4 regions of the Pectobacterium carotovorum genome follow, and region 4 is predicted to be linked to each of the others. Evidence: predicted binding sites of a transcription regulator. Region 4 holds the regulator's gene; each other region holds the start of a gene.
What was found. Region 4 encodes CRP, which controls carbon source genes, mostly activating them, when cyclic AMP is high. Its sites were predicted from a motif close to ATGTGANNNNNNTCACAT; they were not measured.

Region 1 (3,214 bases), on a different contig from region 4:
CTTTTTTGTATCTGTGTCGCGTAAATACAGGCAATAAAAAAGCAGGTAAGTTGCCTTACCTGCTTGATCACGTTCTACACGGTAGAAATAAGAACGTCTGTTCTTATTTAGAACGCATAGTTGAAGTTTACGCCGTACAACCAGGCTTTACCTTTGGAGGTAAAGTTATAGCGTGGTGAACCAGCGACATCAGAGATAGGTTCACTGATATCAACTTGTTTGCCGTGCATGTAGGACACGCCGACATCCACAGAGGCATCTTTATTAAATGCGTAGGTGGTGCCTGCACTTAGCCAGAAACGGTCCTGATCCGGGATAGAGATAGAACGTTTGTCAGCCGGTACCGGGCTATCATCAAACGCGATACCGCCGCGGAACGTCCAGTTATCGTCATGATAGTAGGTGGTGCCGAGTGCGATACGGTAAGCATCACGGAAGCTTTCATCTTTATGGAACAGAGTCTGCCCGTTGTTGCCCGTCGCTTTCAGCTCCTGGAACTGGCTCCAACTGGTATAGGCCAGACTGTAGTGAACCGCCCACTTCGGTGCTACGCGATGGTAGGCTGATGCTTCCCACATTTCTGGCAGATTCAGCGTCAGCTTGCCAGGGATCGTTGCACCACTTGTCCCAACAGGCAGGCCTGGAGCGATAGCTGGTTTGGCACTATGGTAATCGCCATCAAAATCGATCTTAACTTTTGAGCGATAGGTAAAGCCGAAGCGGTTATTTTCGTCGACTTCATACAGGATACCGGCGTTCCAGCCGTAGCCCCACTCTTTGCCTTCCATGTGTACTAACTCGGAAGACGGCTGCAAGCCACCTGCAGCCAGCTCGCCAGCACGACGCTCGATTTTCGCATCGGCATAGACGGCGTTAACACCTAAACCAAAGCTGAAATGCTGATTCAGACGATAAGCGGCGCTCAGGTTCAGGTTTGATGTCAACAGATCGGTTTTTCCACCGATAGAACCTGCGGCATAGGTATCGTTAAATTCCGTTGCCAGCCCATAGTTGGTGGTGGCGGAAGCGCCAATCGCCCACTGATCATCAAGTGGCATGATGAAATGCAGGTTCGGTACCCAGGCGTGCGGCGCGATATTCTTGGCGCTGGTATTCTGCCCTGCCAGGGAGTTTTTCCCCTGAACATCGATATCCGGGTTGATATAGGTGACGCCACCGGAGAAGGATGGACGGTCAAACATGGTCATGGTCGCGGGGTTACGGCTGCCGGAGGCCGCATTATCGGCTACGGCACCTTCACCAGAAAATGCACGCCCCAGACCCGATGAGGAATATTCATTTAGCTGGAAACCAGCTGCTGACACATTTGCTGAAAACAGTGCCACCGCAACAGCAATTGTGGATTGTTTGAACAGGTTTTTCTGGTTCATGACCAAAACCTCTTTATATGCTTGTTATTTAACGTTGTTACACGGGGTAACAAGGGACGCGCATTGTAGGGGGCGCACTCAGCCTGACAAATCAGACCAGTTGCCAAAGTATAAGTTGGGAATACGATAATGTTGCATTCGTGTATTAAGAATATTTCCAAAATGATGCAAAATTTAGATCTGCTTAACGTTTTGGTTAATTTGTGTGAAGAGATATTACTCGGTTTTTACTGCCGTATAACACCTTAATGTGATTGATATCACTAAAATTACTGGCTGGCATGAAGTGCTGGCACTGATTTGGGATGAGGGAGTAAAATATAAGGAGGATAGAAAATATTTGAACTGGATCATAATCTCCCGCGTTTTAAGAGGAAAGCAGCATGACGAACGTAATCAACAAATGCAGTGCTGAAGAAACCGCAGCCTGCTGCTGTGTCGATGTCGGCACAATCATGGATAACACAGATTGCACAGCGTCTTACAGCAAGGTTTTCGGCGATCGTTCTGACGCGGAAGCGGCGCTGGCCGCCCTGACGGCAAAAGCGCGTGCGGTAGAGTCTGACCCCTGCGACATTGTCAGCACGTTGGAAGACATAGACGGTGGCGTTAAGCTGGACATCGGTTTTACATTCAGTTGCCAGGCTGAAACGATGATTTTCCAGCTCGGCCTGCGTTAATATTTTCCCCGGCAGGATCCTTCTTGTGGCTCCTGCCCGTCACTGCTTCCACTAATGCATTACCTCGCCTCTATTCCTTCTGTTATTGCTATTTCTTCACTTTTGTTCGCTGCTACTCGCTGCTCTTCACACTTTTGCGTTGCGTGACTTTGCGTAATGTAACCATCTGGTTAACAATGAAATCAGGTCTGACCTGTTGTGCGCGCAATTTATTTTTGGCTAACGGAAGTATTTTTGGTTAACGGGAGTATTTTCGGTTAACAGGAGCGTTTATGAGTGAGGTATTACCTCTGATAACCCGCCGTGGCGATCGCATTGCGTTCGTGAGCGGATTACGCACCCCATTTGCCCGGCAGGCAACGGCCTATCATGGCGTACCTGCCCTCGAATTAGGGAAGCTCGTCACCAGCGAATTATTGGTTCGCACGGGTATCGATCCTGAGCTGATCGAGCTATTGGTGTTTGGACAGGTGGTCCAAATGCCCGAAGCGCCGAATATCGCCAGAGAGATCGTGCTCGGCACGGGAATGAGCGTACATACCGATGCCTATAGCGTGTCGCGTGCCTGCGCGACCAGTTTTCAGGCGGTTGCCAACGTGGCAGAAAGTATTATGGCGGGTACGGTCGAAGTCGGTATTGCCGGTGGCGCGGATTCCTCTTCCGTGCTGCCTATTGGTGTCAGCAAAGCGTTGGCCAGAACGCTGGTGGATATGAACAAAGCCAGAACGCTGGGCCAGAAGTTGAAACTGTTAAGCGGCCTACGCCCGAAAGACCTGCTGCCGGTTGCACCCGCCGTGGCGGAGTATTCCACCGGATTGCGCATGGGCGATACCGCGGAACAGATGGCAAAAACCTACGGTATCACGCGTGAAGAGCAGGATGAGTTGGCGCACCGTTCGCACAGGCTGGCGGCACAGGCCTGGGAATCTGGCGTGCTGCGCGATGAAGTGATGACGGCTTACGTCCCGCCTTATGAGAAGGCGCTGAGTGAAGATAACAATGTGCGCCATGATTCCGCACTGGAGCAGTATTCCCGTTTACGCCCGGCGTTTGACCGTCGGCACGGTTCGGTCACGGCGGCCAACAGTACGCCGTTGACGGATGGCGCAGCGGCCGTGTTGATGATGAGTGAATCCAAGGCCA
Region 2 (3,214 bases), on a different contig from region 4:
CACCACAAGGGCAGCATTACGTCACTGCCCCGTAATTAGTTAAAAACTAACGAGCATACCTTTCCACGGACAAATCATCGGACTCAATCTCCGGTGATTTGTTCGACAGAATATCCGCCAACAACTTCCCTGAACCGCAGGCCATGGTCCAGCCTAACGTGCCATGTCCGGTATTCAGATACAGATTTTTCAGCGGTGAACGCCCTACCAGTGGCGTGCCGTCTGGCGTCATCGGGCGCAGCCCCGTCCAGAATGTCGCTTGTTCAATCGGGCCGCAATGGGGGTACAGATCGCGTACCACCATCTCCAGCGTCTCACGCCGTTTAGGGTTCAGATCGGTATTAAAGCCTACGACCTCTGCCATTCCTCCAACGCGGATGCGGCGATCAAACCGGGTTATTGCCACTTTGTAGGTTTCATCCAACACGGTAGAAACCGGTGCAGAGGCATCATCCGCCAGCGGAATCGTCAGTGAATAGCCTTTCAGCGGATAAACCGGAATATCGAACCACTGGCGCAGCAGCCCCGTTGAATAGGAACCGCAGGCCATCACATAAGCGTCCGCCACGATCATTTCATCGTCGCACTGTACGCCCGTCACGTTTTGCCCTTCCACCCGCAGTTGGCGGATGTTACGTCCCAGCTTAAAGGCGACACCCGCATCGGCAGCCATCGCCGCCAGTTGACGGGTGAACAGCTGACAATCCCCCGTCTCATCATGCGGTAAACGCAGCCCACCGGTTAGTTTCTCCGCCACGTTCGCCAGCGCAGGCTCAACGGAGGCCAGCTCATGCCGCGTCAGCAGTTGATACGGTACGCCAGCCTCTTCCAGCACGGCGATATCCCGTGTTGCATTGTCATATTGCTGTTCGGTGCGGAACAGTTGCAGCGTCCCGCCTTGCCGACCTTCGTACTCGATACCGGTCTCTCGCCGCAGCGCTTGCAAACAGTCGCGGCTGTATTCCGCCAGACGGACCATCCGCGCTTTGTTGGTTTTATAGTGACGCGCATCGCAGTTGAGCAACATTTGCCACATCCAGCACAGCTGTGCGGCCGTGAAATCTGGCCGGATGGCCAGAGGCGCATGGCGCTGAAACATCCACTTTATCGCTTTCAGCGGTATTCCCGGCGCGGCCCAGGGCGCGGCATAGCCGGGGGAAATCTGTCCGGCATTCCCGGCGCTGGTTTCTAACGCGGGCTCCGGTTGCCTGTCGATAACGGTGACATCATGCCCTGCCTGCGCAAGATACCAGGCGGTACTCACGCCAACTACGCCACTTCCCAGAATCACAACCCGCATGCTACCGCTCTCCCTTTGTCTCCGCTAAAGACCGTCTAATCTGCTAGAAAACTGTTTATTTAATGGAATAAAACACTAGGTAACAGGTGAAACTGAAGACTACTCTAGCATTTGGGAAGGAATTGTCACCCGTCTCAACGATAACATTTATCTATTGTTCTTTATCACCTCAATCAATCTTCTCGAGGACGTTCGTAACGAAATAACTGTGAAATCATTCACAAAATAGGCATTCGTTTTTTAGGAAGAAACGGCAGAAAAGATAAAAAAAGACGGAAATGTTAAAAGTCAGATGAATGAATACGTTAGCTAAATAGCGCATTTTAAAATCATGACAACCATCACAAAAAAAGCTCCCTATTCATCCCTGTCAAGCCACGCAACCGCGTAATTAAATACAAATTTGAGATATTCATCAAAAAAATGCTTTATCAGTTTAATAACATTGTGTTCACACGATAATTATTCATATTTCAGAGGTCAACGATGAAAATTGGATTAGTCATTAGTGGCGGCGACGTTAGCGGAATAAATAACTTCATCTTTCAGGTGAACAGAATGACAGATGCTGACATCGTTATTTTCGCTGGTGGAATCAATGGCCTTATCGACAATTGCTGCAAAGCGATTACTCGTCGCGATCTGGTTGATTATTCCATCTCATCAATGCCGTTGATGACGTCAGGGAGAAGAGCCGAAAAATGCAGAAAAGCTGATTATGAGAAAATCGTCAAGAATATACAAAAACAAAAACTCGATGCGCTCATCATGGCTGGGGGAGATGGATCATTCCAATTTCTCAAAAAACTCAGCCACTATGGTATTCATTGCTACGGCGTAGGCATGACGATTGATAATGATATTTCAGGAAACAGCTACACGATTGGTTTTTCTACCGCCTGTGAACAGGTAATGAGTGAGGTAGAAAAGTTACGCAATACGGGCCGGGGATTACAAGGCCGAGTATTCATGATTGAACTGCTTGGTGGTTATTGCGGAGAATTAACATTACAGGCGGCGTTGAAGAGCAATGCTGACATTGCGCTTATTCCAGAATCCCCCTGGGACATGGATGCGTTATCACAATGTATTCGGGAGAAAATTGCAGAACAGAACAGCGTGATTATTTTATGCTCTGAAGGCTATACCCAGGAATATACACCCGGCTTTCAGGGCGCGATCGACACTATTATCAAGAAGCTAGAGCACAAAATTGGAATCCGTATCCGAAAAACAATTTTGGGGTATGGTTTACGAAATGGCGCGCCCACCGGGGAAGAAATTATTCAGGGCACCCTTTTAGCAGAAGAGGTCGTTCGGTGTATCAACACTGGGCTGACAAATAAAATCATCATTATTAATAACAACAACAAAGCTATTCCCATCGACTTAGAGGAATCGGAACGCCGATTAGTTGATGTAGAAAGTCATTTTTATAAGCTCGCGAAAGCTCATCATCTTATATGAGGCCATTATTATGTTGAAAGTTCTTTGCGTATGCGGCTGTGGATTAGGCTCCAGTTTCGCTATCGAAATGAGTGCAAAATCCGTACTAAAAAAACTGGGCATTGAGGCAGAAATAAATCACACCACGATTTCAGAAGCCTCTGCCTTCCGTTATGACGTCATTTTAACGCAGAAAATATTTGCTGATATTCTGACTAGCGATGCCAATGAGGATGAGAAAAAAAGAATCATCATTCTTAATAAATTGACCGACAAAGATGAAATAGAAGAAAAAATTTTAGCCTATATCCAGGCTCATAAATAACATGAGGTGAAAAATGAACACCGTTATCAATTTCATTGTGAAAGATTTATTAGGCCAGGCATCCATATTAATCGCACTGATCGCCATGATTGGTTTGATTCTACAGAAAAAGTCAGTCGGGAAAATTGCGGAAGGAACGTTCA
Region 3 (3,214 bases), on a different contig from region 4:
CTGCCGGAAATCCCGCAAGCGGTACTGAATCGCTACCCTGGCGTGGTCGAAGCGATTGCAACGTTGGAAAAAGAAGGCTTCCCGATTTTCTCTTACGATGCCTCACTAGGCGGGAAATACCCGGTTATCTGCGTAGTCCTATTTAACCCGGCTAACGGCACCTGCTTTGCCTCCTTCGGCGCGCACCCTGATTTCGGCGTAGCGCTGGAGCGTACCGTCACCGAACTGTTGCAAGGTCGCGGTCTGAAAGATCTGGACGTCTTCACTCCACCGACGTTTGATGATGAAGAAGTGGCCGAACACGCCAATCTGGAAACCCACTTTATCGATTCCAGCGGCCTGATCTCCTGGGATATGTTCAAGAAAGAAGCGGATTATGAATTTGCTGACTGGAGCTTTAAAGGGTCGACAGAAGAAGAATTCGCCACGCTGATGGCAATCTTCAAGCAGGAAGATAAAGAAGTTTATATTGCCGACTATGAGCATCTGTCTGTTTATGCCTGCCGCATCATCGTGCCGGGAATGTCAGACATCTACCCTGCTGACGATCTGTTATTGGCCAATAACAGTATGGGCGCTCACCTGCGTGACACGCTGCTGGCGCTGCCTGGTAGCAAATGGGAGAAAGAAGACTATCTGGCTCTGTTACAACAGTTGGATGATGAAGGGCTGGACGACTTCACCCGCGTACGCGAACTGCTCGGCATTGCCACTGGTAAAGATAATGGCTGGTTTACTCTGCGCGTTGGCGAATTGAAAGCGATGCTGGCACTGGCCGGCGGCGATCTGGATCAGGCGCTTAGCTGGACAGAGTGGACGCAGGACTTCAACGACTCTGTCTTTACGGCGCAGCGCAGCAATTATTACCGTTGCCTTCAGACCCTGCTGTTACTGGCTCAAGAGCCTGAGCGCGACCCGGCAGAATACTACGACGCCTTTACCAAAATGTACGGCAGTGAAACGGTCGATGCCGCCAGCGCCGCTGTGGCTGGCGAAGCCTGCTTCTACGGTTTGTTTGCCGTGGATGATACCTTTACCACGTTACCTGCACACCAGTCTCTGTTGGCGGCCTATGAGAAACTGCAACAGGCTAAACGTCGTTACTGGCAGGCAAAATAATGTCTGACTGAGGCAACCAGTGCGTCTTATATTGATGAATACGCGCTATAGCAAATAGCAATCTGCCTCTGGTAATCCCAAATAGCCCTTTATTTTAAAGGGCTATTTTATTATCCACAGGGTAATATTTATTATTCGTAATGCATAATCAGAACATTGTTATTGAATAGTGAATTTTTAATTAAATTACGTCGACAAGGTGGTACTGAAATTCTACAAAACATGATTTTTATTAACGCTAAATCGGTAGGTTTAACGTATCCCATTCAACTCTTTTTGCAAAATTTAAAATATTTTTTTATTATTAAATTCAATCAATTAACCTAAAAAACACGGTATCTAACCCTCCTCACCACCTTGTTAATTTCTTGCAATATGATCCACGTCAAATTTTACCGTATACTGCTTTGTTAGTATCTCAATGCTGATAATTTTTAAGAGAGAGTTAGTGTGAAAGCTGACAACCCCTTTACTCTATTACTCCCGGCTGCAATGGCAAAAGTTGCTGAAGACGCCGGAGTTTATAAAGCTACCAAACAACCGTGTACGACGTTTTATTTGGCGATAACTGCGGGTGTATTTATTTCGATCGCCTTCGTCTTTTATATTACTGCCACCACAGGAACCGCGACGATACCTTTCGGTATCGCAAAGTTGATCGGTGGTATCTGTTTCTCCCTTGGCCTCATGTTGGTTGTCGTCTGCGGTGCAGACTTATTTACCTCAACCGTACTCATCGTGATAGCCAAAGCCAGTGGACGTATTACCTGGAAGCAACTAGCCTATAATTGGGCAAATGTCTATGTCGGCAACCTGATTGGCGCGCTTTTCTTCGTTGGGCTTATCTGGTTCTCGGGAGAACACATGGTCGCGAACGGTGCATGGGGCCTCAACGTCCTGCAAACGGCGGAACACAAGCTGGAACACACATTTGTCGAAGCACTGTGTCTAGGTATTCTGGCTAACCTGATGGTTTGTCTGGCTGTGTGGATGAGCTACTCTGGCCGTACACTTACCGACAAAATGTTTGCCATGATCCTGCCTGTCGCCATGTTCGTTGCCAGCGGCTTTGAGCACAGTATCGCGAACATGTTCATGATTCCTATGGGCATCGTTATCAAAAATTTTGCGACCCCAGAATTCTGGAACGCAATTGGAATGGTGCCTTCTCAATTTGAACATTTAACCGTTAGCCACTTCATTACCGATAACCTGATTCCCGTCACCCTGGGGAACATCATCGGCGGTGGTGTCCTGGTCGGTTTAACATATTGGGTAATTTATTTGCGCGGTGGAGACAAGCACCACTAAGGTGCAATCGGCCGCAACGTCGGGTTTTAAGAAATCCATATCAAAGGTAGGTGTAAAATGACCGAGCTGAATGAAAAATTGGCCAATGCATGGCAAGGCTTTAGCAAAGGTGAATGGCAGGATAACGTCAATGTTCGTGACTTTATCCAGAAAAACTACACACCGTATGAAGGTGATGAGTCTTTCCTGGCTGGTGCAACCAAAGCGACTTCTGCCCTGTGGGACAGCGTCATGGAAGGCATCAAGCAGGAAAACCGCACTCACGCCCCTGTTGATTTTGATACCAATGTTGCCGCAACTATCACGTCTCACGACGCGGGATACATCAACAAAGGTCTGGAAAAAATCGTTGGTCTGCAGACTGACGCTCCGCTGAAACGTGCGTTGATTCCGTTTGGCGGCATCAAAATGGTTGAAGGTTCATGCAAAGTTTACGGCCGTGAACTGGATCCTCAACTGAAAAAAATCTTCACTGAATACCGCAAAACGCACAACCAGGGCGTGTTCGATGTTTACACCCCAGATATCCTGCGTTGCCGTAAATCTGGCGTTCTGACAGGTCTGCCTGATGCCTACGGCCGTGGCCGTATCATCGGTGACTACCGTCGCGTTGCGCTGTACGGTATCGACTACCTGATGAAAGACAAGTTTGCTCAGTTCACTTCTCTGCAAACCAAACTGGAAAACGGCGAAGATCTGGAAGCAACAATCCGTCTGCGTGAAGAAATTGCCGATCAGCACCATGCCCTGAGCCAAATTAAAGAAATGGCCGCTAAATATGGCT
Region 4 (3,214 bases):
AACGAAGCGGCATTTAAGCTGGCACGTCACTATGCGGTTAAACGTCATAGCCCGTATAAAACCAAGATCATCGCCTTCTACAATGCATTCCATGGTCGGACGCTGTTCACCGTCTCGGTTGGCGGACAGCCTAAATATGCCGATGGCTTCGGGCCTAAGCCTGCGGATATTGTCCATGTTCCTTTCAACGATCTGGCTGCGGTCAAAGCAGTGATGGACGATCACACCTGCGCAGTCGTGCTGGAGCCGATTCAGGGCGAGGGCGGTATTACGCCTGCTACGCCTGAGTTTTTGCAAGGCGTTCGCGATCTGTGCGATCAGCATAAGGCGCTGCTGGTGTTTGATGAAGTGCAGAGCGGGATGGGGCGTACTGGCAAACTATTCAGCTACATGCACTACGGTATTACGCCGGATATCCTCACCACCGCTAAAGCGCTGGGTGGCGGCTTCCCGATTAGCGCGATGCTGACGACGGAAGAGATCGCTTCTGTGATGACGGTTGGGGTACACGGCACCACCTATGGCGGTAACCCGCTTGCCTGTGCGGTGGCGGAAGCCGCGCTGGATATCATTAACACACCGGAAGTGCTGTCAGGCGTGGCGAATCGGCACGATCGCTTTGTTAGTGAACTGGAGAAAATCAACCAGCAGTACGGCGTATTCGAGCAGGTTCGCGGTATGGGGCTCCTGCTGGGGGCAGAACTGAAACCGCAGTGGCATGGCCGCGCAGGCGAGTTTCTGGCTGCTGCAACGGCTCAGGGTCTGATGGTGCTGATGGCTGGGCCGAACGTAATTCGCTTTGTGCCGTCTTTGATCATTGATGAAGACGATATTGTGCAGGGGATGGATAAGTTCGCCAAAGCCGTCGCGCAGGTCGTTAACGCAGCAAACTGAGTGGCGTTCTTAAAAGCGCAGCGATAAAAAAACGTAGGGAACGTTTTTCAACGTCGCTTGCGACGGCCCGAAGGGTGGCGAGCAGGAAGCTCGCCATAAAAAAAAGCGTGAGGCCGAGGCTTCACGCTTTTTTATTGGTAGGGTACAGCGACAGGGATTTAGCGAGTGCCGTAAACGACAATCGTTTTACCGTGCGCAGAGATCAGGTTCTGGTCTTCTAACATTTTCAGAATGCGACCCACGGTTTCACGCGAGCAGCCAACGATTTGCCCAATTTCCTGACGGGTAATTTTTATTTGCATGCCATCTGGATGCGTCATGGCATCAGGTTGTTTGGCCAGGTTGAGTAGAGTTTGAGCAATACGGCCGGTCACATCAAGGAAGGCGAGGTTGCCGACTTTCTCTGAGGTAACCTGGAGTCTGCTTGCCATTTGCGCAGACAGACGCATGAGGATATCTGGGTTAACCTGGATGAGCTGGCGGAATTTTTTATAGGAAATTTCAGCCACTTCACAGGCGGTTTTTGCCCGAACCCAGGCGCTGCGTTCCTGACCTTCTTCAAACAGGCCGAGCTCGCCGATAAAATCGCCCTGATTGAGGTAGGAAAGAATCATTTCCTTGCCTTCTTCATCTTTGATTAGCACTGCGACAGAGCCTTTCACGATGTAGTAAAGCGTTTCTGCTTTTTCACCTTGGTGAATCAGCGTGCTCTTCGATGGATACTTATGGATATGACAATGGGAAAGGAACCATTCGAGAGTTGGGTCTGTTTGCGGTTTGCCGAGAACCATTCGCTATCATCCTCTGTTGTAATTCACTGCGCAAATTACAGGGGTCAGAGTTCCCTGTACGGCGTGTTTAACTGCTAAAAAAATAAAATTCAGTCTAGGCAGAATGACGTCAGGGAATATACTGGAACCACTGTACCCTTGATTTTCCGGTTGCTGCCTTGCCGCATCGTAAACGTGGCTGGGTATATCTGGCCACGCAATCATCTTCTTCGTTTCTGGGTTTGTCCAGAAAAGGTCTATTCTATTTTCGTTTTAACACAGCTTTAAGGACGTGTCTTGTGTTGTCTCGCTTCAGCATGACAAAGCTCTGATTAACGCTGGTTTTTGTACAGTAACGGTATAAATTTTCAAAAAATTTTTAGTGGAGAGGCACCATGCAGGCACGGGTAAAATGGGTTGAAGGCTTAACGTTTTTGGGCGAATCCGCGTCAGGGCACCAGATCTTGATGGACGGTAATTCCGGTGATAAAGCGCCCAGTCCGATGGAGATGGTGTTGATGTCTGTGGGGGGATGCAGCGCGATTGATGTCGTGTCGATTCTGCAAAAAGGCCGCAACGATGTGGCGGACTGTGAAGTGAAGTTGACGTCAGAGCGCCGGTCTGAAGCGCCGCGTTTATTTACCCATATCAATCTGCATTTTATCGTGACGGGAAAAGGGCTGACCGACAAAGCCGTTGAGCGAGCTGTCGCACTATCAGCGGAAAAATACTGCTCTGTGGCACTGATGCTAGGCAAAGCCGTTGAGGTAACGCACAGCCACGAAATTAGAGTGCTGGAATAATCCCTTTCTCTGAGCACTCATTCTGGTCACTTAAGCCTGTTATTAGGGGAAACACAGGGGGAGATTCCCGTCGGGAGGCCTCACCCCTGTGGTCGCCCCGTATATCTTGATGCTTATTCGATGGTTTTCCCTTCAATTAACCGCTGCACCAGCGGTGCCATGATGAGCTCCATCGCCAGCCCCATTTTCCCGCCGGGAACGACCAGCGTGTTGATGTGGGAGATAAACGATCCCTGCAACATGGCGAGCAGATAGGGATAATCAATATTATCCAACCCCTGAAAGTGAATGACGACGAAGCTTTCATCCAGCGAGGGAATCGACTTGGCAGCAAACGGGTTGGAGGTGTCCACGGTGGGCACGCGCTGGAAGTTGATGTGCGTACGAGAGAACTGCGGAGTGATGTAGGTGATGTAGTCTTCCATTGAGCGGACGACGGAATCCATGACCGCTTCACGCGAGTGACCGCGTTCATTGACGTCACGAATCAGCTTTTGGATCCATTCCAGGTTGACGATCGGCACCACGCCGACGAGCAAATCTACATGCTGTGCCACGTCGTTTTGGTCGGTGACCACGCCACCGTGCAGCCCTTCATAAAACAGGATGTCGGTGGGTTCCGGCATCGGCTCCCACGGCGTGAATGTCCCGGGAACCTGATTATAGGGAATCGCTTCATCGTAAGTATGAAGGTATTTACGCGTCTGACCGCGGCCGTGCAGGCCATATTCGATAAACGACTGCTCC

Region 1: R9X49_RS10765 (YfcZ/YiiS family protein) is a predicted target of CRP. The motif match lies at 1,640-1,657, and genes of this name have one in related genera.
Region 2: R9X49_RS06725 (6-phosphofructokinase) is a predicted target of CRP. The motif match lies at 1,704-1,721, and genes of this name have one in related genera.
Region 3: focA (formate transporter FocA) is a predicted target of CRP. The motif match lies at 1,493-1,510, and genes of this name have one in related genera.

Annotation. Positions count from the first base shown of each region.
Region 1 is NZ_JAXAFK010000001.1:2,410,218-2,413,431, reverse strand. It holds gene fadL (long-chain fatty acid transporter FadL) at 108-1,391, opposite strand; gene R9X49_RS10765 (YfcZ/YiiS family protein) at 1,775-2,071, shown strand; gene fadI (acetyl-CoA C-acyltransferase FadI) at 2,344-3,214, shown strand, end outside.
Region 2 is NZ_JAXAFK010000001.1:1,502,960-1,506,173, reverse strand. It holds gene R9X49_RS06735 (multidrug effflux MFS transporter) at 1-39, shown strand, start outside; gene R9X49_RS06730 (D-amino acid dehydrogenase) at 47-1,300, opposite strand; gene R9X49_RS06725 (6-phosphofructokinase) at 1,787-2,767, shown strand; gene R9X49_RS06720 (PTS sugar transporter subunit IIB) at 2,778-3,071, shown strand; gene R9X49_RS06715 (PTS sugar transporter subunit IIC) at 3,085-3,214, shown strand, end outside.
Region 3 is NZ_JAXAFK010000001.1:1,187,985-1,191,198, reverse strand. It holds gene ycaO (30S ribosomal protein S12 methylthiotransferase accessory factor YcaO) at 1-1,119, shown strand, start outside; gene focA (formate transporter FocA) at 1,570-2,430, shown strand; gene pflB (formate C-acetyltransferase) at 2,488-3,214, shown strand, end outside.
Region 4 is NZ_JAXAFK010000005.1:229,776-232,989, forward strand. It holds gene argD (bifunctional acetylornithine/succinyldiaminopimelate transaminase) at 1-894, shown strand, start outside; gene crp (cAMP-activated global transcriptional regulator CRP) at 1,053-1,685, opposite strand; gene R9X49_RS19375 (OsmC family protein) at 2,060-2,467, shown strand; gene R9X49_RS19380 (phosphoribulokinase) at 2,581-3,214, opposite strand, start outside.